Regions from separate parts of the Enterococcus avium genome, predicted to be linked through region 1. Evidence: predicted binding sites of a transcription regulator. Region 1 holds the regulator's gene; each other region holds the start of a gene.
What was found. The regulator NrdR, encoded in region 1, represses ribonucleotide reductase genes. The targets are predictions, from matches to a motif close to ACACNATATATNGTGT.
Positions count from the first base shown of each region.

Region 1 (10,083 bases):
TTTATTGGCCGCGCATTATTGAATTTCCCGAGATCGATATTTTTCAGCAGCAATTGATCGGTGAAACAATAGAAACAGTGGATCGACGTGGAAAGTACTTGATCTTTGAATTTACACATTACGAGATGGTTTCACATTTACGGATGGAAGGAAAGTATGAATTTTTTGATCAGCCGACTGCGTTAGACAAACACAGCCATGTTCGTTTCATTTTTACTGATGGTTCTGAGTTAATTTATCATGACGTACGTAAATTTGGTCGAATGGCTCTATTGAAAAAAGGAACGGCGAAAGAGTATAAAGGTTTGACGCGGTTAGGCCCTGAGCCGACAGATGCGGATTTTGACTTAGCTGATTTTAAAGTTAAATTGAAAAAGGCTTCCACCATGATCAAGCCTCTATTACTAAATCAAAAAATCGTGGCAGGCTTAGGAAACATCTATGTTGATGAAGTCCTCTGGTTAGCGAAGATTCATCCTGAACAACCGGCGAATACGTTGAGTTCTCAAAGTGCTCGCCAGTTGCGTGAAGCGATTATCGAGGTGATCGGAAAAGCGAAAGAGGCAGGCGGAACGACCATTCGAACCTATTTAAATGCGCTTGGAGAGGCTGGACATTTCCAACAAGAATTGCACGTCTACGGACAAACTGGTGAACCGTGTTCGCGTTGTGGCACACCAATTATCAAAATCAAAGTAGCGCAAAGAGGGACACACCTTTGTCCTCATTGCCAAAAACTAAAGAAGGTGTAGAATTTGAGCTTTGTATTAGGTGTTACTGGTGGTATCGCTAGTGGAAAATCAACGGTTGTAGATTTTTTTAAGGCAGAAGGATTTCCAGTTGTTGATGGAGACATTATTGCTCGGGAAGTCGTAGAGCCGGGTACTGAAGGACTGATGGCTTTAGAGAAAGTTTTTGGTAAAACAATTTTGCAAAACGATGGTAGTTTGGACCGCAAAAAATTGGGAACTTTAATCTTTCAAAATGAGCAAAAAAGACATCTGTTAAACAAAACACTTGATCCATTTATTCGTGATGAAATAAAAAAACAAACACTAGAGGCAAAAAAAGGAAGTCACTTGGTGATTGTTGATATCCCACTCTTATTCGAAGGACATTACGAATCAATGATGGATGAAGTGGCAACAGTTTATGTTACACCAGACATCCAATTGGAACGCCTGATGGCAAGAAATAATCTTTCTGAAGAAGAAGCTTTAAAACGCATTAATAGCCAGCTTCCGTTAGAGGAAAAGAAAAAAAGAGCGGATTTCGTATTTGATAATTGCAATTCACAAGAAACAACGCGTCAAGAGGTTCTTAAATGGTTAGAAAGAAAAAAATTTGTTTCTTAAAGAATTCAGCGTCGTAGCTTTACGACGCTTTTTTTAGTGGGCTGGTTATGGTAAACTCATGTTATATAAACAAAAAAGTTTTCTTTCAAACCTGTTTTTGTTTTTGAGAAATTATTCTATATAACAAAAAGATATTCATACAAAGTGAGTCATTCTAATTAATAAGAAAGTGCGGGTGAAATTATGCGTTGTCCAAGATGTAATCATAATAATTCACGAGTAATTGATAGTCGACAAACAGATGACGGGCGAGCGATCCGCCGTCGAAGAGAATGCGAGAGCTGCGGGTTTCGTTTTACGACCTTTGAGCGTATTGAGGCAGCTCCTTTATTAGTTGTTAAACGAAATGGGGATCGCGAAGAGTTCAGTCGTGATAAAATTTTACGCGGGTTGATTCGCTCTGCAGAAAAACGTCCAGTAGCTATGGAACAGATGGAACAGATCGTGGATCATGTAGAAAATCGTGTTCGCAGTATGGGAGAAAATGAAATTCCTACGAGTCAAATCGGCGAATTTGTCATGGAGGATTTAATGGAAGTGGACGAGATCGCCTATATTCGTTTTGCGAGTGTTTATCGACAGTTTAAAGACATGTCTGTATTCTTGAAGGAATTGCAGGAAATCGTTGACAAAGCAAAGTCAACAGATGATGAGTAGGAGGCTTTTTAGTGGCAGAAGAACTAAAACCCAGCACCTTTTACACGGTCTACGGTGAGCCACAACTTGATCAAAGCAAACAGGATGCGTTGCTTTATTTATATCAGCCGATTATCGGCAGTAACGCATTAAGCTTATATTTAACTTTTGTTAGCGATGTTAGCATAGAGGGTAAGAGTGCCAGCCTCATGCATACGGATTTATTAGCTGCAGTGGATACTGGACTGATGAATCTGGTGAAAGCGCGAGAACAATTAGAAGGCATTGGTTTGTTAGAAACGTTTCAAAAAACAGATAATGAAATTGGCATGAGTTTGCTCTATCAGCTTCACCCTCCATTGATTCCAGAGAAATTTTTTCAAGATCCTTTGATGGCTTATTTACTGATGGACAAGGTAGGAAAACGACGTTATGAACGTTTAGTTGAGCGCTTCAAGCCGAAAACCTTTGAAAAAGGTGAAGTCAAGAATATTACCAAACGTTTTCGTGAAGTTTATCGTTTCGATGATAAAGCTTTTGCCAGCCAAAGTGAAAGTTTAGAACAAACACAAGAGGCTTTTTCTACCCAAACAGATTTTGATTGGTCATTGTTTACGCAACAGCTTAAACGCTTTAATTTGTTTTTGAGTTATGATGATCGTGAAAAGCTGCAAACCTTTCAAACTTTGTATGGCTTGAATGAATTGGATTTAGCAGAGTATGTAGCGAAGGCAAGTGCTGGTGAAAAAAACGGGTTGAATTTTAGCTATTTACGTCAGCTGATCAACAAGGAAAAACGTCCCAACGTATCTGCTGAGCCTAAAGAAACGATGATCGATAGCTCTGCCAATAACGGAAGTTTTTCTCCGCAGGAATTAGAGGTCATTGCTCAAAGCAAAAAAATTGCGCCAGTAACATTTTTACGAGCGATTAAACGCGAAAAAGGCGGATTTGAGACAAATACGGAAGTTCGATTGCTAGAAGAATTGATTAGTCGCAATTTGTTACCGAAAAGCGTCATCAATATAATCATCAATTATATTTTGGTCATTCAAAACCAAGCGGTAATCAATGCGAACTATTTGAATGCTATCGCAAATGATTGGGCACAGAAAAAAATTATCAGTCCTGAAGCGGCAATCGCCCATGTACGTGAGAACAATCAAAAACTGGTTCGCAAACCTCAGACCAGTCGTCCAGCTTATCAAAAACGCGGAGCGGGTCGTAAAGAAGCGTTGCCAGAGCACATCAAACAGCCACCTAAAGAGACCAAATTAACACCGGAAAAAGAAGCAGAATTGAACCGTAAATTAGCGGAATATTTAAGTAAAGAAGGTGACGATTAATGGAAGATGTAGGAAAAGAGTTGAATCGCATCATTAAAAGCCGTGGGGTCGATGGTCGTTACCGCCAAATGATGGAAGAAGTTTTGGCCGATCCAGATGTTCGTCAGTTTATCGAAGAGCACAAAGAAAAGCTGACACAAGAGGATATCGAAAAATCCTTTGCGAAATTATATGAGTTTGTTCAAGAAAAGAAAAAATATTTAGCTTCTGATCCAACTATGATTGCACCGGGTTATGAACCGCAATTGAGTTTAAACTTTCACTTTATTGATGTGACCTATGTACCGACAGATGAGCTGTTGCGTATGAAGCGTGAAGAGGAAATCCGCAATCGCGTGAATTCGCTAGATATGCCCAAAGATATTCGCAAGGCCTCGATTCGCACCTTTGAGGTTACCTCTGGGCGTAGTGAAGCATTGGAGGCTTCTCTGGATTTCATTAATCAATATGAGGCAGCACCAAAAATGTTTCATAAAGCCTTGTTTTTAGTGGGGGATTTTGGTGTAGGGAAAACCTACTTGTTAGGAGCTGTTGCCCATGAACTAGCAGTTAAGGGTTTCGAAACCACACTTTTACATTTTCCAACATTTGCTGGAGAAATGAAACAAGCGATCTCCAATGACAAAGTAGGTCCAAAACTAGATGAAGTAAAACGGGCACCAATCTTAATGATTGATGATATCGGTGCAGACTCCATGAGCGCTTGGATTCGCGATGAAGTGCTAGGAGTGATCTTGCAGCATCGAATGCAGGAGCAATTACCGACCTTTTTCTCATCTAATTTCAATATGGATCAATTGGAGCAACATTTATCCGTTACACAACGAGGCGATGAGGAACCTTTGAAAGCAAAGCGGATTATGGAGCGTGTTCGTTATTTAAGTAGAGAAATCTGGGTAATCGGTGAAAATCGCCGAAACGGTTAAAAAAACAAAAATATCCTTAGAAAAAGGCAAACGCCCTATTAAAAAGCGCTATCATTTAGCTCTTTTTAGGGGGCGCTTTTTTTAAGGAGTGTTATAATTACTTTTAGGATGTGAAAAAATGAACGCGAAAGATTTATCGATTCGTTTACAAAAAGCGGCAGAATTTGTGCCGCAAGATGCACGTTTAGCAGATATAGGTTCAGATCACGCGTATCTGCCCGTCGCTTTAATGCTGCAAAACAAGATATCTTATAGTATTGCAGGAGAGGTCGTAGTAGGCCCGTATGAGTCAGCTAAAAGGCAAGCAGCAAAAAATGGTTTAGAGAACAAAATTGATGTTCGGTTAGCGGATGGACTTGAAGCAGTTGAATTGAATGATCAGATTTCAGCCATCACTATTTGCGGAATGGGCGGTGTCTTGATCCGCGATATTTTACAACGTGGGAAAGAAAAAGCGCGCCTATCCGGTAAAGAGCGCTTGATTCTACAACCAAATGTTGGAGAGCGTCAATTACGTCAATGGCTAGTAGCTGAAGGCTATACGATCACAGAGGAAGCCATCATTGAAGAAAATCAGAAAGTTTATGAGCTGATTGTTGCTGATAAAGATTTAGTGCAGCCGGATTATACTGCCAAAGAACTATTCTTTGGACCAGTTTTACTGAAAGAAAAAGCTCCTGTTTTTATCAAAAAATGGCAGCACAAACTAAGCAAAATGGAAAAAATCTTAACTAGTTTACACCAAAGTGATCAAGATGTTACCGAAAAAATCCGCGAGGTTATACTGGAAATTGAATGGATCAAGGAGGTACTTGAAGATGCAGGGAAGTGAATTTATCCAGCGTTTTAATCAATATTGTCCCGAATGGTTGGCTGAAGAAGGCGATCCTGTCGGCCTTCATATTGGTACTTTAAATAAAGAAGTCAATCGAATCATGATGAGTTTAGATGTTCGACCAGCAGTTGTCGATGAAGCGATTGAGAAAAAAATTGATCTGTTAATTGTGAAGCATCCACCGATTTTTCGTCCTGTTTCTCGTTTAACGACTGACGATATTCAAACAAAGATGTATGCGGATTTGATCAAACATGATATCGCGGTTTTTGCGGCGCACACGAATATGGATATCATTGAAAATGGATTGAATGATTGGTTTTGTGAAGCATTAGCTGTTTTTGATACGGATTATTTAATTCACACCCATACGGTATCCATGAAAAAACTGGCAGTTTACGTTCCTCAAGAGGCCGCAAAAAAAATGCGCCAAGCATTGGCTGAAGCTGGTGCAGGAGAACAGGGAAATTATCAAGCGACTTCATTTACCATTAATGGAACAGGGCGTTTTACGCCAAATGCAGAAGCAAATCCGACAATCGGCGCGGCGAATGTTGCTGAACAGGTCCAAGAAAGTAAAATTGAAGTGCTGTTTCCTGAGACACGGCAAACGGAGGTAGTTCAAGCGATGCTTGCTGCTCATCCATATGAAGAACCTGCTTATGATATTTATCAAATTGATAATTTGGCAGAAAAGTATGGAATTGGTCGAGTCGGCGAATTAAAGGAAGCGATGCCGACAGAAGACTTCATTGAAAAAGTGAAAAATACGTTTGATTTGGAAGGCTTACGTGTGGTTTATCCTCATAAGACAAAGAAAACAATTAAACGCGTAGCAATTTGCGGCGGCAGCGGAGAAAAATTTTATCGTGAGGCCGTAGCAGCAAAGGCGGATGTTTATATTACTGGAGATGTTTACTATCATACCGCTCATGACATGCAAGAAACAGGAATGTTGGTAATTGATCCAGGACACTATATTGAGTCGCTATGTAAAGAAAAACTGGTAGACTTATTTAACCAATGGAAAAATGAAGAGGACTGGAAGGTTGAATTTTTTGTATCTGAGACTTCCACAAATCCTTTTTCATTTAAATAAATAGCATTAAAGGAGAGAGTAAGATGTACGAAAATTTATTACCGCGTTTTTTAAAGTATGTAAAGACAGAAACTCGTTCTGATGCGACAAGCACCACAACACCCTCAACTCAAACACAGGTAGCCTTTGCTAAAGAGCTGATGAAGGAATTAGAAGAGATCGGTATGCAGGAGATTACCTACAACGAAAATAACGGCTATGTGATCGCCACTTTGCCAAGCAACCTTGACAAAGAAGCGCGGACTATCGGTTTTATCTCTCACATGGATACAGCAGATTTCAACGCAGAAGGAGTCAACCCTCAAATCGTTGAAAATTATGATGGTGAATCTACTATTAAGTTAGATGCTGACGGAAAATATACATTAAATGTAAAAGATTTTCCGAATTTGAAAAACTACGTCGGACAAACATTAATCACTACTGATGGATCAACACTACTGGGTTCTGATGATAAATCTGGGATTGCTGAAATTATGACAGCGATGGAGTATTTGATTAATCACCCTGAAATCAAACATGGTGAAGTACGTGTCGGCTTTGGTCCCGATGAAGAAATCGGTATCGGTGCGGATAAATTCGATGTGAAACAGTTCAACACAGATTTCGCCTATACTATGGATGGTGGTCCAATTGGCGAATTGCAATATGAAACATTTAGCGCTGCTCAAGCAGAAATCACGATGCATGGGAAAAACGTTCATCCAGGGACAGCTAAAAACACGATGATTAATGCGTTACAAATGGCAATTGATTTCCATAACCAACTACCAGAAGGCGATCGACCAGAAAAAACAGATGGACGTGAAGGTTTCTTCCATTTATTAGCTTTAGATGGAAATGTGGAAGAAGCGAAAATGACCTATATTATTCGTGACCATGACCGTGATAAATTTGAAGAACGTAAACAAATGATTACAGATCTACAAGCAAAAATGAATAGCCAATTTGATCAAGAACGTGTGGAAATCAACATGTATGATCAATACTACAACATGGGTGAAATCATTGAAAAAGACATGAGTGTCATTGATCTTGCTAAGGGTGCGATGGAAGAGGTTGATGTGAAACCAATCATTGAACCAATCCGTGGCGGGACAGACGGTTCTAAAATCTCATTTATGGGTATTCCTACGCCAAATATTTTTGCTGGTGCTGAAAATATGCATGGTCGCTTTGAATTTGTCTCATTACAGACGATGGAAAAAGCAGTTGACGTAATCGTAAAGATTATTGAAAATAATGCTAAATAATAATTTTTCTGAAAAAGCTTTGAGAAAACTTGAAGCTTTTTCTTTTTTTGCTCATTCGCATGTGGTAGGCTATAGCAATAAAGAAAAAAATGAGGCAAAAAAATGAACTTATCAATCAATCGTAAATTGATTCTAAATATCCTTATATTTATAGTAATGATCGGCGTTATTATCTTCGTTATTCGTGACTCTCTAAGTGATATTTTCACCGAACTGGGTAGAACTTCTTTACCGGTCCTTTTAGGTGTGACAGGACTCGGTTTAATTAGTCAAGTAATCGAAGGGTACACGATTAAAAATATTGCGGGTGAATTCAACCCAGAATTTACCATTCGAGACGGATTCTTTGCATCCGCATATGCAACTTTCTATCGTGTTATCACATTCGGTACAGGATCAATTGTATCTGAGGTTATTTACTATCATAAAAAGGATCTGAGATATTCTGAAGGAACGGGCACGAGTGCCTTGAGAATGGTCACCTATAAAATCGCCTTAATGGTTTGGGCGCTGGTCTTTTTAATTGTGAAAAGCGATGCGATTCAAGAACATATCTCAAACGGGATCTTTTTAGTGCTTGCTGGAATTTTGGTAACATTACTAATTATTTCGAGTTTATTGGTATTAAGTCTTAATATCAATGCACAGGTAGTATTAGTAATCATTTGCAACCGCTTGTTCAAACGAAAAAAATTAAGAGATATCGTTGATCAGGTGAATAATCAAGTTTATTCTTTACGTGGTGCTATCAAATCATTCATCCGTGATCGTCGTTCTGTTATTCGAGTATTTTGCTCAAATATGGCAAAATTAGTTGTTTGGTATTCGTTACCCTATTTCATATTGGTTCAAGATTATCCTGATATTGATCTTTGGCTGACAGTGGCTTTTATCAGCTTCACGGTGATTATTGGTGGTGTTTTGCCAGCGCCAGGGGGAATCGGCGGCTTTGAGTTTGTTTATGTTTTATTATTTCGAAATGTTGTTGGAAGAGTAGATGCCGTGTCTTCATTGCTATTATATCGTTACGCGACATACTTGCTGCCGTTCTTGATAGGGATGATTTATGTACTATTCAAAAAGCAGCGACAAATCAATCATGAAATCAAAGAAGCTAAAAAGGAAGTTAACGAATAAGCGTTAACTTCCTTTTTGGTGTGCGCCCTGCATGGGTGAAAACTTGGTGGTGAAAGTCCACTACAGGCTTGGCAGTAGGAACTGTTAGCGAAAGACAAGGTGGCAATCGTGAGGTTGTGGCTGAAGGAAGTCGGACGCAAACTCCTGAACTGACGAACAGAAACTAGATACAAGGCTGAATTAGGTCGGATAAGTCTTCATCACAAGACAAAGTCCAATACTGCCCGAAACCTATACAGTAAATCTAGCAGTTACATAGGAGGAAAGTTTTCACTCTTACCGGGGGAGATCTCATGAGGGTGTTGTGGGCGTTGAATGAAAACAAACCAGCACAACGATCATGGCGACATGATGGTGAATCATGAGAAGTCAGCCGAGGTCATAGTAGTAACGACACTGACCGTTACGAAGGACTGAACAATAAGAATCTTGAATAATTTAGGAGGTGTGAGAAGATGCGACGACCGCAGAAAACAAGAAAACTTGGCTATCATCAAAGAGCTAGTGTGGAACACGAAGGGTATGATGAAGTGCGCAGCACTTCTTGCGGTGAACAGAGGAAACAAGATGGTGTAGAAAATCTGTTTGGGAGAATTCTAGAGCGGAATAATCTCAATCAAGCGTATCTTCAAGTAGTCAGAAATAAAGGGGCGGCTGGTGCAGATGGGATGACCGTCGATCAACTGCTTCCTTACTTGAAAGAGCACCGCGAGGAATTACTATCCAATTTACGCCAAGGGAACTATAAACCTCAGCCTGTTTTGCGAGTAGAAATACCGAAACCAAACGGCGGTGTAAGAAAACTAGGAATTCCCACGGTTATTGATCGTATGCTTCAACAGGCAATCAATCAAGTGTTACAACCGCTATTTGAACCAGAATTCTCAGATAATAGTTATGGGTTTCGCCCAAATCGCAGCGCACATGACGCAGTGAAGAAAGCAAAATCTTATTATGAACAAGGTTACCGATATGTGGTGGACATTGATATGAAAGCCTACTTTGACACCGTAAATCACGATAAGCTGATGTATTTCATTGAGCGGAAAGTAAAGGACAAACAAGTCCTAAAACTGATCCGTCAATACTTAATGAGTGGTGTAATGGAAAATGGACTCATCACAACAACGGAAGAAGGAACGCCCCAAGGAGGCAATCTCTCTCCCCTGTTAAGTAACATCTACCTGAACGAATTTGATCAAGTGCTAGAAAATCTAGGACATAAATTTGTTCGATACGCCGATGACTGTGCGCCATGAAAGTGTGCGTGAATAGATAAACTATTCAAAGCAGCTATGCTGTATAGATGATGGCAGACGGCCTGCCGAAACCGCCATACAGGTGGAGGTTTCAAACCACCTTAAGGTGCTGTAGTCAAAAGCTATGGTATTGAGCGTTAAGGAAAAGGCAACCAAGAGTTGTCAGGTGTGTGTTATGGAGATGAGTGACCATACGAACCACCCACAGAAGTGTCGAAAGCGTATAAATTCCGTCAA
Region 1 is NZ_NBSL01000002.1:1,028,694-1,038,776, forward strand. It holds gene mutM (DNA-formamidopyrimidine glycosylase) at 1-752, shown strand, start outside; gene coaE (dephospho-CoA kinase) at 756-1,355, shown strand; gene nrdR (transcriptional regulator NrdR) at 1,539-2,012, shown strand; gene AUF14_RS05400 (DnaD domain protein) at 2,024-3,337, shown strand; gene dnaI (primosomal protein DnaI) at 3,337-4,263, shown strand; gene AUF14_RS05410 (tRNA (adenine(22)-N(1))-methyltransferase) at 4,382-5,095, shown strand; gene AUF14_RS05415 (Nif3-like dinuclear metal center hexameric protein) at 5,076-6,197, shown strand; gene pepT (peptidase T) at 6,221-7,450, shown strand; gene AUF14_RS05425 (lysylphosphatidylglycerol synthase transmembrane domain-containing protein) at 7,553-8,587, shown strand; partial or broken gene ltrA (group II intron reverse transcriptase/maturase) at 9,043-9,837, shown strand.

Region 2 (10,083 bases), 770 kb from region 1:
ATCCTCATGAGCACGTGATGGATTTCTTCTGGGAGTTGGCAACACTGATTGTCATTATGCTCTTAGGTCATTGGGTCGAAATGAACGCCGTATCCAATGCCAGCAATGCCTTGAAGAAGTTAGCAGAATTACTGCCGGACGAGGTGAATCAGATCCAAGAAGATGGCTCCACACAAAAGGTCAAGCTTCAGGAAATCAAGAGTGGTGACATGCTCTTAGTTCGTGCTGGAGATAAAATGCCGACCGATGGACAGATCATCAAAGGGACAACGATTGTCGATGAATCGGCTGTGACCGGTGAATCCAAAGGTGTTCAAAAGAACGTCGGTGACACAGTCATTGGCGGTTCGGTCAACGGTGATGGTACGATCAGAGTAAAGGTCACTGGCACTGGCGAAGATGGTTACCTTGCCAAGGTCATGACAATGGTACAGCAAGCTCAGCAGGAAAAATCAAAATTAGAATCAATTTCAGATAAAGTAGCGAAATGGTTATTCTACATTGCGTTAGTTGCTGGGCTTCTAACTTTTACTGTCTGGCTGTTTGTAGCGGATTTGCCACAAGCATTGGATCGAATGGTTACCGTTTTTGTCATCGCTTGTCCGCATGCTTTAGGTTTAGCGATTCCTTTAGTGATCGCTCGTTCCACCTCATTAGCGGCTAAAAATGGCTTGCTGCTGAAAAGTCGTCAAGCCTTGGAACAGGGAAATCAATTAGATTATGTTTTTCTTGATAAAACAGGCACCTTAACAGAGGGTAAGTTTACGGTGACAGGGATTGAGAAATTGGCAGAGACAAGTAAAGAAGAGGCGCTGAAATATATCGGAGCCCTTGAAGCGCAAACCAACCATCCCCTTGCTGTTGGCGTTATGAATTATTTGAAAGCTGAAGGTATTGACCCTTATCAAGCACAAGAGGTGTCGACCTTAAAGGGAATCGGTGTAAGCGGGACAGTAGAAGGTCATCAGGTCATTTTAGCGAATCAAAAAGAAATCGAACGCCGTGCATTGAGCTTTGATCAAGAAAAATTGAAGGAGTACCAAGCACAGGGAAATACGATTTCCTTCCTATTAATTGATGAAGAGCTGGTTGCTTTCTTTGCGATGGGAGACTCGATAAAGCCACAAGCCAAAGCGTTCATCAAAGACTTGCGTAATGCTGGAATCGAACCTGTTATGCTGACTGGAGACAATCAAGAGGCTGCAAAAGCAGTGGCTGATTATCTGGGTCTTAAAGAATTTTTTGGCGAGCTATTACCAGATGATAAAGAAAAAATTATTAAACGCTACACCGATGATGGTAAGAAAGTCATGATGGTAGGAGATGGGATCAATGATGCTCCTGCTTTAGCTAGAGCGACAATCGGAATGGCGATCGGTGCTGGAACTGATATTGCGATTGATTCGGCTGACGTTGTGTTGACTAATAGCAATTTACAGGATATTTTAAAATTTGTCCGTTTGGCGAAGAAAACACATCGTAAAATGATACAAAATCTTTGGTGGGGTGCCGGTTATAATATTTTAGCAATCCCTTTAGCGGCAGGTATTTTAGCACCTATCGGAATTTTACTGAGTCCCGCTATTGGTGCGATTTTAATGTCCTTAAGTACGATTATTGTGGCGATAAATGCTATGACTTTACGCGTCTGAGAATTCAGACGCTTTTTTTTTTGAAAAAAAGTTGATAAAAAACTTTGTGTCTATTTATGTTATTTTTAAAGAAGAGGAAATTCAATGAGTAAAAGAGGAGACACAAGGCATGATTTGGCAATTTATAATAAGAAAGAAAACCCATGGCTATTTGCAGCTACTTGAATTAATAAATAAAGAACAGTACACGATTACTGAAATGGCTAAGCAACTAAAGGTGAGTATTCGAACAGCGATGCGTTATAGTGATGAATTACAGCAAAAGGGCTATGTGATAAAAGGAAAACCATGGCGAATTAATCGGCAGCACCATCCAAATTTCTTAGAGCTTCATCGGAAAGTGTTAACAGAAGATCCACGCTTTAAACTTTTCAAACAATTTCTTTGGCAACAGACTTCTGCTGACACAGATTACACAAAAATGAGAGAACTGAATCGACAACTGATTCATTTGAACCTTTGGGTAAATCGACGAGCAGGCAGGCTTTTAGGTGATCCAGGTATCATTTTATTGTTACAATTACGCTATTTGAGAGATTTTTATTATTTTGAAGAAGGCGAGGTCTACCAGCAAATCGAACAGTATTATAAAGATCAACCAACACCTTCAGTGAACCAGGTATTGTATCCAGATAAAGTACTAATCAGCCGATTCATTGAAAAATTCGATTTACAGGGAAATTTAACAGAGTTTTTCTTCTTTGATCATTTGCGCTATCATTTTCAAAGCTTTACTGAGTTTTACCATTGCCACCAACAATATCAGACTGATTTATATCAGGAAGTCAGGAAGGCGAGTAGAATTATTGAAGAAACGATTGCTTTGGAAGGCGAACTATTAAGGAGTACATTCAACGTAAAGCTTTTTGATCTTTTCTTTGGACTATCTCAAGGACTTCCAATACTACTCTTCAATTTAAAATGGAAGCAGGGACCGGTTCCGTCAAGTTATGATCATCTTAGTAGGGAAGTAAAGCGGCAAATTCCGATGCTAAGGAATTGTCAAAATGAAGGGCTGGCTTTGGCCTTGAAAAACATTGTGGTTGCAAGTCATCAAGTTGCTTTGAAAACGACGCCCACTTTAGACTCTTCTTTATTGATTCAAGAGAGATATCAGACGGTTTTATTATCTGATTAAGGAAAATTGGATCAAGATTTTTCTTAAAGAAAGGTTATGCTATAATGATGAGGACTACGATAAGAGTGTCATTCTATTTCACGTGTTTCTTGAACATTCGCGTGATTTGTAGAAGGGGATACAGTTGAAAATAAGGGGTAGTTCTTTCATTTGAAGGGCTAGGAAGTAGGAGGAGAGCAGAATGGGATTGCGAAAGTTAGATGTTCCGACATCTTCAATTACAGAAGTAAAAAAATCACCAATGGATGTTTTTGCTCAAGCTCGTAAAGCAGAGACCGGGGTTTATATTTTTAACCGCGAAAAAATCGCTGGTGTGATGCTGACTAAGGAACAGTATGAAGCCTTAGTAGAGGAGTTAAATACCTTGCGAGATACGTTATATCAACCAGTGGAACGAGAATTACCTGTTCCTGAAGAATTAGAGGAATTAGCGACAGCTCTAAGAACAACATTAGCCAAAGGTTCGGTGATTTCGGCGCGCTATTTGGATGAACGCATGGTGGCGACTGGTTTTATCACGAAGAAAACCGGCTTTGGCGGTGTGACAGAAATGATGAAGGAGCTGGAGGATACTGGAAAGATCATCTACCAGCTAAGGCGGCGGGAGCACAACAAGGTCATCTATGCTGAAATTTTTGGTGAGCCGCAGGAGTTCCAACGCGGATCGGCAGACAAGCTGATGATTCGCAAAGTGAACTTAATCGAGAGATAAGGTAATTGACTTAAAAAACTTATTCGGACAACGCTGTTTCTATTGTTTTTGATAGGACAGGTTGTTCTTTTTTTTGCAGAAATTATGTTTTTCTATCTTCTAGTGGGAATAATTGTCTCTGAACAGACGTTCGGTTATAATGAAGATAAGATAGGAAGGGGAGAGCAGAATGGCAGATTTGGTTTTTCCTTTGAAAAATGATACATCGCGAAAAATTATCCATATTGACATGGATGCTTTTTTTGCCTCCGTCGAGGAACGGGACGATCCGGAACTGGCGAAGCATCCTTTAGTAATCGCTCGTCATCCTTCTGATACTGGCGGCAAGGGTGTCGTGACGACGGCGAATTACAAGGCTCGGATTTATGGGATTCATTCGGCGATGAGTGCCCAGAAGGCGTATGAATTGTGTCCTCAGGCTATTTTTAAGCCTGGTGACCATGCTAAGTACAGTGCTGTTTCACAACAGGTTCGAAAAATTTTTCATCGCTATACGGATATTATTGAGCCGGTGTCGATCGATGAAGCTTATCTGGATGTAACGGAAAATAAGATCAATGCGCGTTCGGCCATCAAAATTGCTCGTCTGATTCAGCAAGAGATTTGGCAGGAGCTGCAATTAACCTGTTCTGCTGGAGTCAGCTACAATAAGTTCCTGGCCAAGCTGGCTTCGGATTACCAAAAGCCTCAGGGAATGACAGTAATCTCGCCAGAGGAATCCGTCGTCTTTTTAAAACGTTTGCCGATTGAGAAATTTCATGGCGTAGGGAAGAAGACTGTTCCTAAAATGAATGAGCTGGGAATTTTTACTGGAGCGGACTTGTACGAGAAGAGTGAAATGTTCCTGATTCAAGAATTCGGCAAGATGGGCTATTCCTTGTATCGAAAGGTACGGGGAATCCATGATTCACCTGTTAGTATCACGCGTGAACGAAAGTCTGTCGGGAAAGAACATACGTATGGCCGCCCGTTATCGACAGATGATGAGGTGTTAAGTCAGTTAAGGCAATTGGCGGAAAAAGTCGAGGGCTCCTTAAAACGCGTACAGCGTCACGGCAAGACGGTTGTTCTTAAAGTTCGCTATGCGGATTACACGACAGTCACACGACGGGTCACTTTGCCTTATTACATAGAAAAGAAAGAAGACTTGTTTTCACAGGCCAGTTTGATTTGGGAGGAGATTGGCGGCGTAGAAAAAGGGATCCGCTTAGTCGGAATTACTCTGACTAATCTTGATCCCATTGCATTTGAAAATATTGTGTTGCCTTTGTGGGAAGAGCGTTCAAATTAGTTCGCTCTTTTTGATTTGCTCGAAAGCTTTTTCGGAGTCATGAAGCTTCTCCCAAATGACGACTTCACCTTTAGCCAATGATTTTTTTACATCGATGATGCGTTGGTTGGAACTACCACGAAATTGTAGCATCAAGTTTTTCTTTGAGAGTTCGAAACGACCGTCAACTAAAATATCGATCTTGCTTAGCATTTCTAGCTTATCATCGCTGTCTAACAACAGTTCTTCAAAGGTGTAGCCGCTCCAAGACCAGATGTCCTTCGTATCGCCGAATTCAGCGCGAATTCGATTGATAACTTTTAAGCAGACCTGCGTATTTAAGAAGGGTTCACCGCCTAAGAAGGTCACACCTTGGACATAGTCATGAGCGGTATCCGCAATTAGCTGGTCTTCTAATTCTTGAGTGAAAGGCTTGCCGTAATGAAAATTTTGCGAAGCCGCGTTGAAGCAGCCTTCACAGGCAAAGGGACAGCCGCTGACGTAAAGACTGTTACGGACGCCTTCGCCATCAACAAAGTTGAAGGCCTTGTAGTCTGCGATATATTGTTGGCTCAACTCGCTGGCCAGCCATTCTTTTGGTTTAGGATTACGCATATTTTTCCCCTTTCAAGTAAAACAGGGAGCGGCAAAGAGCGCCGTCCCTGTCAATCGTATTTCTGTTTGGCTCAATGAACGAAGAATGTTCGTTGAGTTTTTTTTTACATGTGTTTTACACGTGAGGCGATTTCTTCGTGACGTCCGTGCACCATTGGACGTGCTTGAGGGTTTCCTAAGTATCCGCAAGTCCGTTTGACTACGTCACATGATTTTGGATCGTGATTGCCGCATTGTGGGCATTCAAAGCCACGTTTGGTTGGTTTGAAGTCACCTTCGAAGCCACATTCGTAGCAGTGGTCAATTGGTGTATTCGTTCCTAGATAGGCGATGCGATCGTAACCGTAATCCCACACAGCTTCCAATGATTTTGGATTTTGTTGAAGAACAGGGTATTCACAATAATGGATAAACCCGCCAGAGCAGTATTTAGGATAATCCTTTTCAAAGTCTAGTTTTTCAAATGGTGTTGGATTTTTACGAACGTCGTAATGGAAACTATTTGTATAGTAGTCCTTGTCTGTAATATTTTCGACAATACCAAAACGTTCTGTATCTAAACGACAGAAGCGGTCAGTTAAGCTTTCACTTGGTGTTGAATACACACTGAAATGGTAGCCATATTCGTTGCCCCATGCATCGGCGTGTTCTTTCAAGTCTTTCATGATGTCAATGGTAAAGTCTTTTGCTTCTGGATTGTTTTCCCATTCGCCGCCGTAAAAGACACTGGCTACTTCATAAAGTCCGATATAGCCCAAAGAAATCGTTGCCCGTTTATTTTTGAATAATTCGTTAACCGCATCGGTCCGTTTCAGACGTTTGCCGAACGCGCCATATTGATAAAGGATCGGAGCGTTTGCTGGTGTAGCTTCTTTACAACGATCGATACGGAAGACTAACGCGTCTTTGGCGATTTGCAGGCGTTCTTCTAATAGAGACCAGAATTTTTCTTTGTTGCCGCCAGACTCTAAAGCGATCCGCGGTAAGTTTAAGGTAACAACGCCAAGGTTCATACGACCTGCGTTGACTTCTTCTCCTTGTTCATTTTTCCAGCCTTGTAAGAATGAGCGGCATCCCATTGGCACTTTGAAGCTGCCGGTTAATTCGATCAATTTATCATAGTTCAAGATATCTGGATACATCCGTTTAGTTGCACATTCTAACGCCAATTCTTTGATATCGTAGTTTGGATCAGTTGGTTCTAAGTTTGTACCACGACGCAAAGTAAAGATCAATTTAGGAAAGATTGCTGTCCGTTTTTCGCTGCCTAGACCTTTGATTCGGATTTGCAGAATCGCTTTTTGAATTTCACGTTCAAACCAGTCTGTTCCAAGACCAAAGCCAAGAGAAGTGAAAGGCGTTTGTCCGTTTGAAGTAAATAGGGTATTGATTTCATATTCTAAGCTTTGCATCGCGTCATAAATATCTTTACGTGTTTTTTGTTTCGCGAACGCTTTTTGTTTTTCAGGGTCATCGATCCACTCTTCAGCGTCTTTTAAGTGTTTTGCGTAATTTAGACGCGCAAAAGGAGCTAATAATTCGTCCGTACGGTCTGCTGAACAGCCACCGTATTGGCTTGAAGCCACGTTGGCGATGATTTGTGAAATCTGGGCTGTTGCTGTTTGGATTGATTTAGGACTTTCAACTTCCGCATTCCCGATTTTAAAGCCGTTGTTCAACATGCCTTTGAAGTCAATCAAACAGCAGTTGGTCATCGGTGTATATGGATGATAATCTAAATCATGATAATGGATGTCGCCTTTTTGGTGCGCGTTCGCCACATGAGGCGGCAGCATCTTCAAACCAATTGATTTGCCGACAATTCCAGCTGTTAAATCACGCTGCGTGTTAAAGACATCACTATCTTTATTGGCATTTTCGTTAACGACGGTTTGATCCTTGTTGATCAATTTTCCGATCGTAAAGTTGATATCGGTGGCTTTGCTGCGCTGGAAGTCGCGGCGCGTCCGATAATTGATATATTCTTCCGCTAATTCATATTCGTTGTGTTCTAATAATGTATGCTCCACGATGTTTTGGATTTCATATATTTTGATATCGCTAGTAAAACGTTCTGAAATTTCTGCATCTACACGCTCAACGATTGACTGGATACGTTCATGAGCCAATGGATCAACAGATCCTTTAATTTTCGTTTCTGCCTTGATTAAAGCATCATAAATCTTTTGATCATCAAATGCTGTGTGACGACCATCACGTTTTACGACCTTAATATTTTTTAGCGACGGTTGATATTCGTTGAACAACGAATCTTTTGTGTGGATTTCCATCATTGCAAACACTCCATTTCCTTTAAAGTTCATTATCAATCATATAGCATTTCTGAGTTTGTTGCAACGATATATAGTATTATTTTTTGTCAAAAAAAGAAAAGCACACTATATATAGTGTGCTCGTTTACTGAAAGATATAAGAAAACTGATGAGGTCAAGCTTCCCTTTATGATAAAATAACTGAAAAATATTTTTCCAAAAAAGTGAAAAAATTGTAAGACTATTGAAGGACGTTTCACATAGGAATCCGCCTCAAATATGATACCATAAAGAAAAAAATTTAGATATTAAAAATAAGTATTCGTCATATTAATTTTTTGAATATGTTGATCACTGCTGCGTCAGACAAGGACCAACTCATTTTTCTATTTGAGAAAAATAGTACATTAAAACGAATAAGGATGTCAGTTCAACTTTTTGCAGGAGACGTAGGCAAAAGAGAAAATATCAAAACTAGCTAATACATTGATTGAACACTTTAGTTGAATGATATACGGCATTCGAATCAACCTAATTTTTTCTTTTAGAAAAAATGATTACATTAAAACGAATAAGGATGTCAGTTCAACTTTTTGCAGGAGACGTAGGCAAAAAAGAAATTATCAAAATTAGCTAATACATTGATTGAACACTTTAGTTGAATGATATACGGCATTCGAATCAACCTAATTTTTTCTTTTAGAAAAAAATAATTACATTAAAACGAATAAGGAGGCACTCATGAAAAAAATGATCGATGTGCAGCATCTTAGTAAAAGCTTTGGCACACGAAACAATAAAGTCACGGTTTTAAATGACCTGAACTTCAGTGTAGAAAAAGGCGAGTTCATCGGTATTATGGGACCTAGTGGAGCTGGGAAGACGACCTTGATGAATATCCTCTCCACAATTTTATTGCCGACAATGGGTTCCGTTAAAATCGACGGAGCAGATATTACCCAGATGCGAGAGGCTCGTTTGACGGATTTTCGGCGGGAAAATTTAGGATTTATCTTTCAGGACTTTAATCTAATCGATAGTTTAACAGTTAAGGATAATATTATTTTGCCATTGACTGTCAGTAAGCTCTCTAATGAAGAGATTGAAGAACGGGTGCTTCGGTTGACGAAAATTTTGAAGATTGAGCAGATCTTAGCACGTTACCCGGAAGAAATATCCATCGGGCAGCAGCAGCGAACAGCAGCGGCCCGCGCTTTGATCAGCCGTCCATTGGTTTTGTTTGCTGATGAACCCACGGGCTCTTTAGATTCTAAGTCTGCTTCAGAATTTTTGAATTATTTAGATGAGGTGAATCTTCATGAGGAAACCACAATCTTAATGGTGACCCATGATCCTTACACTGCTAGTTATTGTAACCGAGTATTGTTTATTAAAGATGGGCGTTTTTTCTCTGAAATTGTCCGGCGTTCTTCTCGCAAGGATTTTTTTGAAAAGGTCATTGATATGCAGGCAACGATCGGCGGAGGAGGAAAAGCCAATGCTGATTAAAATCGTTTGGCGAAGCTTTAAAAAGCAGTTGTCGAACTATTTGATTTTTTTCTTCAGTCTGATTTTTGCAGTAATGGTTTATTATTCTTTTACAGCGATGACCTATGAGCAGCCGTTAATTCGCAGTGCTGGAAAAAATACACAGCTAGTTGGGATGTTAGGCTTCGGCAGTTTTGCGGTTGTACTGATTTTGCTGTTTTTTATGACGAATACCAATCGTTTTTTTATAGAAAATCGGCGAAAGGATATCAGCATCTTCCATTTATATGGATTGAACTACTATCAGATTTGTCTCTGGTTCATTTTAGAAATTTTCTTTATCGGGATTTTTTCTTTTGTAATCGGGATCGGCGTTGGAGTTTTGCTTTCTAAGCTGTTTAGTATGATTCTTGTGAAAGCTATGGACCTGCCGCTAAGAGTGCATTTCTTTTTCTCGACCGATGCGATCATAGCAACTGGCTTAGTGGTGCTCTTTATATTGGCGGTTGTTTCTTTCCAGATTTTATGGCTGGTATCAGGGTCTAAGTTTTCACATTTAAAGACGCTTCGCTTACGTAAAATTCAAGCGATGAAGGTATCTTTGCCGCAGAAAATCGCTGGTAGTATCGGGGCTCTCTTTTTATTAAGCGGCTGGGGAATGGCGATGACCTATGTTGTTTTTTCCCGGACAGCCAGTGATCGTTTCGGCTTGCTTCGAGGCAATGCTTTGTTAATGGGCTTGATCTTTTTACTATGTGTATTTGGCAGCTATTTATTTTTTGCTTTTACATTGCGCTGGTATAATTCCTATCGGCCAAAGCGCTTAAACAAAAATTTGGGAATGCTATCAAGAAGCGAATGGCAATTACGATTATTTAGTGAATGGCGTTTTTTGGGTTCTATCACAGTTGCGTTAGGTTTAGCATTGGCGATTT
Region 2 is NZ_NBSL01000002.1:255,464-265,546, forward strand. It holds gene AUF14_RS01360 (heavy metal translocating P-type ATPase) at 1-1,652, shown strand, start outside; gene AUF14_RS01365 (helix-turn-helix domain-containing protein) at 1,762-2,790, shown strand; gene AUF14_RS01370 (hypothetical protein) at 2,972-3,502, shown strand; gene dinB (DNA polymerase IV) at 3,672-4,793, shown strand; gene nrdG (anaerobic ribonucleoside-triphosphate reductase activating protein) at 4,785-5,387, opposite strand; gene nrdD (anaerobic ribonucleoside-triphosphate reductase) at 5,492-7,681, opposite strand; gene AUF14_RS01390 (ABC transporter ATP-binding protein) at 8,402-9,169, shown strand; gene AUF14_RS01395 (FtsX-like permease family protein) at 9,159-10,083, shown strand, end outside.
Region 2: nrdD (anaerobic ribonucleoside-triphosphate reductase) is a predicted target of NrdR. The motif match lies at 7,784-7,799, and genes of this name have one in related genera.

Region 3 (10,083 bases), 710 kb from region 1:
AGGGAACGACGCGGTGCTTTCAAGGGATGCATTGAAGACGTTGGGTTATCCGAATGCGAAAATTGGGGATACAATTAAAATTCCGATTCAGATCTATGAAGCGGACGGCATGGGTTTACAGCAGGAAAAAACATTTCGCTTAACTGGTTTTTCTCCTGATATAAAAAACCAAAATGATGAAAAAATTTTTTCAATGCTCGTTTCAAAAGATTTTATGGAGGAAGTCATTCCCAAAAAACAGCGAAGCTATCGCATGATGATTCGTCTGAACGAAACTGCTGCGACTTCAACCGATGCTATTAAGGAGCAAATCAAGGAAATTGGAAAAAATTTCGATGTTACTGAAGATAATATCGTTGAAAATAGCGACTATCTTTTTGCTAATTATATCGATCCTGCTTTTTATTCAGGGATGGCGATTATTGTAGGAATTATTTTGATTGCCGGAGCGTTAACGATTTACAGTATTTATTATGTATCTTTGATCAATAAGGTCCAAGAGTTTGGAAAATTGGCAGCTTTAGGAGCGACTAAAAGACAGATACGTCAAATCATTTTACGAGAGAACTTGATCGTTGCAGGGCTTTCGATTCCTGCTGGACTACTAATCGGGATTGCTGCAGTAAAATTTGTTTTCTTTCAGTTGATCTCATCAATTTCAAGTGAACAAGCTATGACAAAGGAGATGCGTCAGGTACTTGATAATGGCGAGGTATCCTTGATCCTTCCCTGGATTATCGCGATGACAATTGGGGTCACTTTACTAACAGTTATTTTGGCTTCTTTGAAACCTATGCGTCAAGCTAGTAAAATCATGCCGATTGAGGCAATGCGCTATACTGGGCAAATGCAAGGCAATAAAAAACAACGTAAGGGATTTATTGATCTTAATCTGCGACGCTTAGCCAATGCAAACCTTTCTAGAAATAAAAAGCGAACAATGGTCACGATTTTTTCATTGGGGATGATTGGAATTTTGTTTGTCGTCATTTCAACTGTTTTTAGTTGTATGAATCCCAAACAGGCCGCCCGTGATACGATCGCTGAAGATTATTGTATGAGTATGATAAGATGCGACCAGAACTTAAATGGACTGTGATTCAACAAAATAATCCCTTAAACAATAAGGTAATTAATAAAATTAAAGCAATCGATGGTGTTGAAAAAGTAGATGCATTTCAATCTATTACAGGAGAAGTTCCGAGTGTTAAGGATCCTGGGACAGACAAGCCAATGAGCTTATCAATTGGCGGTATTTCTAAGGATCAAATGGCTCTGATCAATAGAGATATTGAGAAAGGACATGCGACTTATGAGGAATTAAACTCAGGAGATAAAGTTATTGCGACAGGTTATATATTAGCAAATTATCCAGAAATCAAGATCGGCGATACATTGACCTTCAAATTCTTTGATGGGAATCGTACGTTTGAAAAAGACATGACAATCATTGGTGGAGGAAGCTTTGCACAATCGGTTACGAACTTTGATAATTTCTTAATGAGCAACGAGGCGATAAAAAAACTATCGAAAAATAATTTAACCTACTATGTGAATATTAAAGCTGCTAAAGGAAAAACTAAAACCGTTCAATCAGCCATTGAAAATATTGAAGAAGGAAATGAGCTGTTTCGTTTAGAAAGTTATGAAGAAGTTTTGAAACAGTGGGAAGACACGTTGCAACTGACAGCTGGGGCTGGGTATGCGATTATGCTAGTTTTGGCAATCGTTGGGATCATGAACCTAATCAATACGACAATCGATAGTATTTTAAGTCGAAAAAAAGAATTAGGCGTTATGCAGGCAATCGGCATGTCTAATCAACAAATGAAGAAAATGCTTCGAACAGAGGGTTTCGTCTATGCAGGTGGTATTATTTTACTAGCGGGAGGCCTAGGCAGTATTCTCGGATATCTGGTTTACTTGTATGCGGAAAGTCATTCGTTGATGCAAATTAAAGTGTATCAATACCCATTAATCCAAGTTTTGCTGATGATTTTCTTAGTTGTTATCGTACAATTGATTCTGACTTATGCAACGACCACGATCGTCAATAAAGAAACAGTCATCAAACGAATTCAGGCGTCAGAATAAAAAAATGCAGCCCGCAAGAAACTGCGGGCTGCATTTTGCTTTATTCTAAACCAATCAAATAATCATCATCATTCATGGCTTCCACTTGACCAAGCAAGTAGCCATTGCCGACTTGTGAGAAGAAATCATGGTTACTAGTTCCGGTGGAAATCCCGTTCATAACGATCGGGTTCACATCATCTGCGGTATCTGGGAAAAGTGGATCCATGCCTAGATTCATCAAAGCTTTATTGGCATTGTAGCGCAAGAACGTTTTGACTTCTTCGGTCCAGCCGATTTCATCGTATAATTCTTCGGTATAACGTTCTTCATTTTCGTACAATTCATACAATAAATCGTACATCCATTCCTTCAAACGTTCTTGTTCTTCTTCGGTTTGTTCGTTGAATCCGCGTTGGAATTTGTAACCAATGTAGGTGCCATGAACCGATTCATCACGAATGATCAATTTGATGATCTCCGCTACATTGGCCAACTTATTATTTCCTAAATAATATAGAGGTGTGTAAAAACCAGAATAGAAAAGGAAAGTCTCAAGAAAGACACTGGCGATTTTCTTTTCTAATGGTGTGCCGTTTTTATAGATCTCGTTGATCCGTTCGGCCTTTTTTTGCAGGTATTGATTGGTATTGGTCCATTCAAAGATTTCATTGATTTCCGTTTTGGTATTCAAGGTACTGAAAATTGATGAATAGCTTTTCGCGTGAACAGATTCCATAAATTGAATATTGTTCAAGACAGCTTCTTCGTGGGGCGTCCGAACATCTTTACGCAGCTGATCCATTCCGCTTTCTGATTGGACGGTATCCAATAAGGTCAGACCGCCGAATACATAACCCACAGTTTGTTTTTCTAGGTCAGATAGTTTACGCCAATCGTCTAAGTCGTTAGACAACGGAATCCGTGTATCCAACCAAAATTGTTCAGTCAATTTTTCCCACGTCGATTTATCGATGACGTCTTCGATTTCATTCCAGTTAATGGCTTCATAATAAGTTTCTGCCATGGATATTCCCCCTATTTCGTATTAATAAATTTATTTTTTTAAAGTCCAAAAAAATAAATTTAATGCTCTCCACGTATATCATCCAACTATACATGTTCATATCTAATATAAATCAATTTGTCCTGTTTTAAGTGAATGAAAACTGTGAAAAGTTGGCCTGACATCCTAAAGTAGTTATTTACGCAGAGCATTCCCTCTCGAACAGAAGTGCGAGAGGGAACAATGATTTAGATTACACAGCTTTCACATTGGTTTGAGCCAATTTCTTCGGCATCATCAGTAAATGTTCGAACGTAATAAATGGATTTACAGCCCTTATAAAAAGCGTAGTTACGCAGGATGTTCAAATCACGTGTTGTTTGTTTGCTTTCAGTTTTCCATTCATATAGTCCTTCAGGAATTTCCGAACGCATAAACAAGGTCAAGCTCATTCCTTGGTCGATATGTTGCTGAGCAGTCGCATAAACGTCAATGACTTTGCGCATATCCATATCATAGGCAGAAGTATAATAAGGCAAGGTTTCATTATTCAAGTAAGGCGCTGGATAATAGATCTTACCGATTTTCTTTTCTTGACGCTCTTCAATTAAACGAGTGATTGGGTGTAAGCTGGCACTTGTATCGTTAATATAAGAAATCGAACCATTTGGTGCAACAGCTAACCGATTTTGGTGGTATAGGCCATCTTTTTGAACAGCTTCTTTTAGTGCTTGCCAATCTTCGGCAGTTGGGACAAAGATATCCTTGAAGATTTCTTTGACTTTATCTGTTTTAGGAACAAATTCGCCAGTCGTGTATTTATCAAAATATGAGCCATCAGCATAGGCTGATTTTTCAAAGTTATGGAAGGTTGTCTGGCGTTCTTTTGCTAATTCATTGCTTTCCATCAAAGTCCAGTAGTTAAGCAGTGTGAAATAAATATTTGTGAAGTCAATTGATTCTTCTGAACCATATTCCATCAAGTGTTTCGCAAAGAAGCTGTGCAGGCCCATCGCACCTAAACCGATCGTATGATTTAGTTTATTCCCATTTTGAATCGAAGGAACGACGTCAATATCGGATTCATCTGTTACAAAAGTTAGAGCACGAACCATTGTCCGAACAGATTGACCAAAATCGGGACTTTCCATCAAGTTCACGATATTGGTTGAACCAAGATTACATGAAATATCTGTTCCTAATACATCATATTCTTGCCGACCATTGATCGTAGAAGGTGTTTGTACTTGCAGAATCTCAGAACATAAATTACTCATGACAATTTTTCCATCCACTGGATTTGCACGGTTTGCTGTATCAATGTTGATGATATAAGGATAACCAGATTCTTGCTGCAATTTTGAGATTTCATTTTCTAAATCGCGGGCACGAATTTTTTTCTTGCGAATATTTGGATTTGCGACTAAATTATCGTATTCCTTCGTAATATCTACATAAGAATAAGGAACACCGTATTCACGTTCAATGCCGTAAGGACTAAACAAATACATATCTTCATTTTTACGAGCCAATTCGTAAAATTTATCTGGCACAGTCACACCAAGAGAAAGAGTCTTCACACGGATTTTTTCGTCGGCGTTTTCCTTTTTGGCAGATAGGAACATTTCAATATCCGGATGGAAGACGTCTAAGTAAACGACACCAGCACCTTGACGTTGGCCTAATTGGTTCGAATAAGAAAAGCTGTCTTCAAATAATTTCATAACAGGAACGACACCACTAGCAGCGCCATCATAACCTTTAATCGGTGAACCGGCTTCACGCAAGTTCGATAGATTGATTCCGACACCGCCGCCGATGCGTGATAATTGCAAAGCGGAGTTGATTGACCGCCCAATACTATTCATATCGTCCGTTACTTGAATTAAGAAACAAGAAACCAATTCTCCACGACGTTTGCGGCCCGCATTCAAGAAGGATGGGGTAGCAGGCTGGTAACGTTGATGGATCATTTCATCTGCTAAGGATAAAGCTAATTTTTCATCGCCGTCTGCAAAGTATAAGGCATTGAAAGCAACCCGATCCTCATAGCTTTCTAAATATTCCGTTCCATCATTGCTTTTCAACGCATACTGAGAATAAAACTTATATGCCGCCATAAATGATTTAAAGGTAAAATTTTGTTCCTCTAAATAGGTATAAAGTTTTTCGATAAAAGCAGTCGTATATTTTGCAAGAAACTCGGCCTCTAAAAATTCTTCTTCTATTAAATAGTTGATTTTCTCTTGCACTGAAGAAAATGCATGGGTATTTGGTTCAACATTTTCTTTGAAAAAAGCGGCTAATGCTTCTTTATCTTTATTTAGTGGAATCTGTCCATTCACTGGACGATTAATTTCGTTATTCAGCTTGAAGTAAGATACTTCACCTAGGTCTTTCAGGCTCATTTCGTCACATCTTTCTATATATAGTGTCTGTATGTTTTTGTTTTGGCTGACTAATCGTTCAAATAAGTTTCTTCACCAGTGATCAATTGTGAATCAATATTTACTCTTTCACTAAGCAAACTGTAAAAAGGTGGAACTGGGAATAAAGAAAACTTTGCAATCGTGGATCGCAAAGTTTTCGAAAAAAGGTGCTCTAGAAGTAGCTTATTCGGAAATAATTCTTCTTATTGCTGTGAGACACAGCGATTGTTCATCTGAACTAATCTGGAACAGTACCTAATTGGTACTTGAAGCAAAACGCTTCTGCCGCAACCTTTCAAATTTACGCTAATGCTTTCAATTGATCTGGACGAAAACCGATGATGGCTTGTTGTCCGCCGAAAATAACTGGGACACTTTGGAAACCTTGATCTTTTAGAAAACCTAGAGCTTCGGGTTCATTGTCGATGTTGATTTCTTCGAATGAAATTTGATTTTCGGTTAAATAACGCTTTGTCATTTTGCACTGCATACAATTATTTTTTGAATAGACTTTTACCATAAGACTACCTCCCTTGATTTCTACAATTACTAGTATAAAAGATGTAGGGAAAAAGTCAATCGTTAAACACCATATATTGTGTTGGTAGATTATTGGTATACTACTCTTTGTGTTTTTTGCAAAAAGGTTGAAAACGGATAGCTGCAAAGAAAAATCCCTTTACAGAATTAGAAAAACTGCTATAAGATGTTTTTTTACAAGGAAAAAGTTTTTTTAATAACGAGAAAAACAGGATCGAACCAAATAAATCAATGATTGTCAAACAACTTGCTCAGAAAAAAGAGAAAATCTTCGACCATTTATTGACTTTGCACTCAAATGAAGCTATTCTTAGTGAGAAAGATTCTCATTATTAATTAGATGCAAAAGTCGAACAGTAAGGTGGAGGAAAATATGACAACTTTGGCAGATATTTCATTGAACTATGTCGTTCAGATTAGCGAAATGCCTTTAGAAAATGATTTAAAGCACCGGTTACAGGACTTGGGAATGATTGTCGGTTCAAAAGTTGCCGTCGTAAATCATTCTGGCGATAATGGCATTATTCTACTACATAATACACGACTGGCTTTATCCCAGTCTTTACTTAAGCAGATACTTGTGAAGGAACTAACGGAAGATCAAGAAACTTGGGTTTCGCTTGACCAATTAAATGCAGGCGAAGAAGGCGTTGTAGTGAATGTTCACGGCAGCGGGTCGATCAAACGTCGCTTAATGGATATGGGTTTAACAAAAGGCACAGCAGTAAAAGTTGTCAAACTGGCTCCTTTAGGTGATCCAATTGAACTTCGTGTTCGTGGATATGAGCTGAGTTTACGAAAAAGCGAATCAGAGATGGTGGTTGTATCGAAGGAGGTAGAATAAATGGCTAAGATACATATTGCTTTAGCAGGAAATCCCAACAGCGGAAAAACGAGCACTTTTAATGTTTTAACCGGAACCAACCAATTTGTGGGAAATTGGCCAGGCGTAACGGTTGAACGTAAAGAGGGGATCTATAAGAAGGATTCTGAAGTAAGTATTGATGACCTGCCAGGAATTTATTCACTATCGCCTTACTCTCCAGAAGAAGTAGTGGCTCGGGATTATTTACTCTCAGGCACGCCGGATGCCATCATTAATATTATTGATGGGACGAACCTCGAGCGTAATCTTTACTTAACGACACAACTGATCGAAACAGGAATTCCAGTAGTCGTTGCTGTGAATATGATGGACATCATCAAAAAAAGTGGTAAGCAGATTAATCTAGAGAAGCTTGCTTATGCTTTAGGTGTTCCAGTAGTAGGAATCAGTGCATTAAGGAATTGGGGACTGGATAAAGCAGTCAGCGAAGCCCTTCATCTAGTTAAAAAAGGAGTAGAGGAAGTCAATTTTCCTCACTATGATAAACGTTTAGAGGCGGCCTTAAGTGAAATCGAAGATGTTTTAGGCAGTACGGTTGTTGCTAAGTATAGCCGCTGGTACAGTTTGAAATTATTTGAACGGGATGAACGCGCACAAAAGGGCTTAAATCTGAGTCCGATTCAGGAAAAAGAGTTGCAAGAGATTATAAAGATCACAGAGAAAATCTTCGGTGAGGATGCGGAAAGCTTAGTTATTAATGAGCGTTATAATTTCATAACCGATTTGAAAACGTTATGTGTCATTGATGAGGATCAGTTTAAGCTATCGATCTCAGACAAAATAGATCGAATTGTAACCAATCGTTTTTTAGCATTGCCGATTTTTGCGTTAGTCATGTGGTTAATCTATTATATTGCAATCCAAACAGTTGGGGCGATGGGAACGGATTGGGTGAATGATAATTTATTTGGCGATATCGTGCCAAATTTTGTCAGCTCGACTTTGCAGTCGTGGAATGTTGCTGAATGGATGCAAAGCTTGATATTAGATGGAATCATTGCTGGAGTGGGAGCTGTTTTAGGCTTCCTTCCACAATTAATGGTGCTTTTCTTATGTTTGGCGCTTTTGGAAGATTGCGGCTATATGTCTCGAATTGCATTTGTTATGGATCGAATCTTCCGTAAGTTCGGTTTATCCGGGAAGTCATTCATTCCTATGTTGATTGCGACAGGCTGTGGTGTACCTGGAGTAATGGCCAGTCGTACGATTGAAAATGAAAAAGATCGACGAATGACGGCAATGTTGACGACATTTATGCCTTGTTCGGCAAAACTGCCGATCATTGCTCTAATTGCTGGAGCATTCTTCCCCAATAGTAGCTGGGTAGCACCATCAGCATACTTTGTTGGAATGGGTGCCATCGTTTTATCGGGAATCGCTTTAAAGAAAACCAAACTGTTTGCTGGTGACCCAACACCATTTATTATGGAGCTTCCCTTATACCATATGCCTCGAATCGGCAATACAGTACGGTATACCTATGATCATAGTAAAGCTTTCGTTAAACGTGCTGGAACAATCATTTTTGTATCTAGTATCGTGATCTGGTTTATTTCCAGCTACAACTTCTCGTTACAAGCGGTAAATGAAAATGACAGCATTTTAGCTGCTTTGGGTGGCTTGATTGCACCATTATTTGCTCCATTGGGTTGGGGCGACTGGCGTGGAGCGGTTGCAGCGATTACTGGTCTGGTAGCAAAAGAGAATGTGATTGGGACCTTCGGAATTTTGTATCGTCATGCCGAAGTTGCTGAAAATGGCGTAGAAATCTGGAAGTCGTTACAGGCAGCCTATACACCGATTGCTGGTTATTCGTTCTTAGTCTTTAACTTGCTATGTGCACCTTGTTTTGCCGCAATTGGTGCAATCCATCGTGAAATGGGTGATATCAAGTGGACGTGGCGTGCGATCGGTTACCAATGTAGTTTGGCTTATGCTGTAAGTTTTGTTGTCTATCAATTCGGTCATGTGATGTTTGAAAACGGGAAGTTCGGTATTGGTTTAATCTTAGCGGCTTTCGTACTTGCTGCGATGATTTACTTCATCGTAAGACGCCCTGTTAAACAAGCACCGACGATTACAATCGAAGAAATCAAAGAGGTGAAAGAATGGCAACTATAATATTGAGTATCTTAATCTTTGGTGGTGCTGGAGTGGTTGTTTATCGAAGAATCAAAAATGGCAGCTCATGCGAAGACTGTGACAGTGGTTGTCCAGTAAAAGAGGAACAGCATAAACATTAATCTGAAGTAAGAGCCTAGTGAATCTCACTAGGTTCTTTTTTGTCATTCATGCTCTTAACCATTTAATTGAATAAATAAAAAAATATTACAAAGTTGTTGACAACTGTTCGGTACCGAACTATAATGGCAAACGTAATAAAGTTAGGTACCGAACTTTATCGTTATTTCTCTAAATTTTGACAGTATTAGAAAAGATTAGCCAATAACGATGAGCTCGTTTCCAACAAACGAAGAAGAAGTTACGGTACGAATATCAATAATAGTAAGGAGATCCTTTTTATGAGTGAGTTTACAAAAGATTTGATGCGTCAGCTGCGTTTTATTAGTTCAGCTAGTAATGCATTTATGAGTACAAGACAGAAGTTAACTGGTCAGCAACGAGTTTTAGCAATTTTGGTAAAAGAAGACGGACTAATCCAAAGCCAATTAGCTGAAATTCTTGATATTCGCCCAAGTTCCTTAGCAGAGTTAATGAAGAAAATGGAGAAAAGTAACGATGTTCTGCGAAAAGAAGAAAAGCATGACAAACGAATCAAACGTGTTTTCCTAACTGAAAAAGGAAGACAAAAGGCGAAAAAAATAAGTCATGTCGGTGAGGATATGAGTGAAGCCTTCTTTGCCGGATTGACGGAAGAAGAACAGGAAAATTTCAGCGAGTATCTGCAAAAGATTTCCGCTGGCTGGCAGGAAGAGTTTCAAAAACAAGCAGGACGATTTGTTGATCCAATGGATCGTTTGCGTCAGATGCAAGCAATGCGTGAACATTTCGCTGAAAATTGGCAAGAGGATTGGCAAAATCTTTCGCGAGAAGAGCAGCATCTTATACGGCATCAAATGCAACGGGAGATGCGCAATGCGTCACGAGAGTTTTCTCGGAATTTCAATCATGATTTTCGTCGAAACTTT
Region 3 is NZ_NBSL01000002.1:318,820-328,902, forward strand. It holds gene AUF14_RS22730 (ABC transporter permease) at 1-1,099, shown strand, start outside; gene AUF14_RS22735 (ABC transporter permease) at 1,072-2,094, shown strand; gene nrdF (class 1b ribonucleoside-diphosphate reductase subunit beta) at 2,135-3,100, opposite strand; gene nrdE (class 1b ribonucleoside-diphosphate reductase subunit alpha) at 3,328-5,487, opposite strand; gene nrdH (glutaredoxin-like protein NrdH) at 5,810-6,028, opposite strand; gene AUF14_RS01690 (FeoA family protein) at 6,422-6,892, shown strand; gene feoB (ferrous iron transport protein B) at 6,893-9,055, shown strand; gene AUF14_RS01700 (FeoB-associated Cys-rich membrane protein) at 9,043-9,177, shown strand; gene AUF14_RS01705 (MarR family winged helix-turn-helix transcriptional regulator) at 9,457-10,083, shown strand, end outside.
Region 3: nrdH (glutaredoxin-like protein NrdH) is a predicted target of NrdR. The motif match lies at 6,095-6,110, and genes of this name have one in related genera.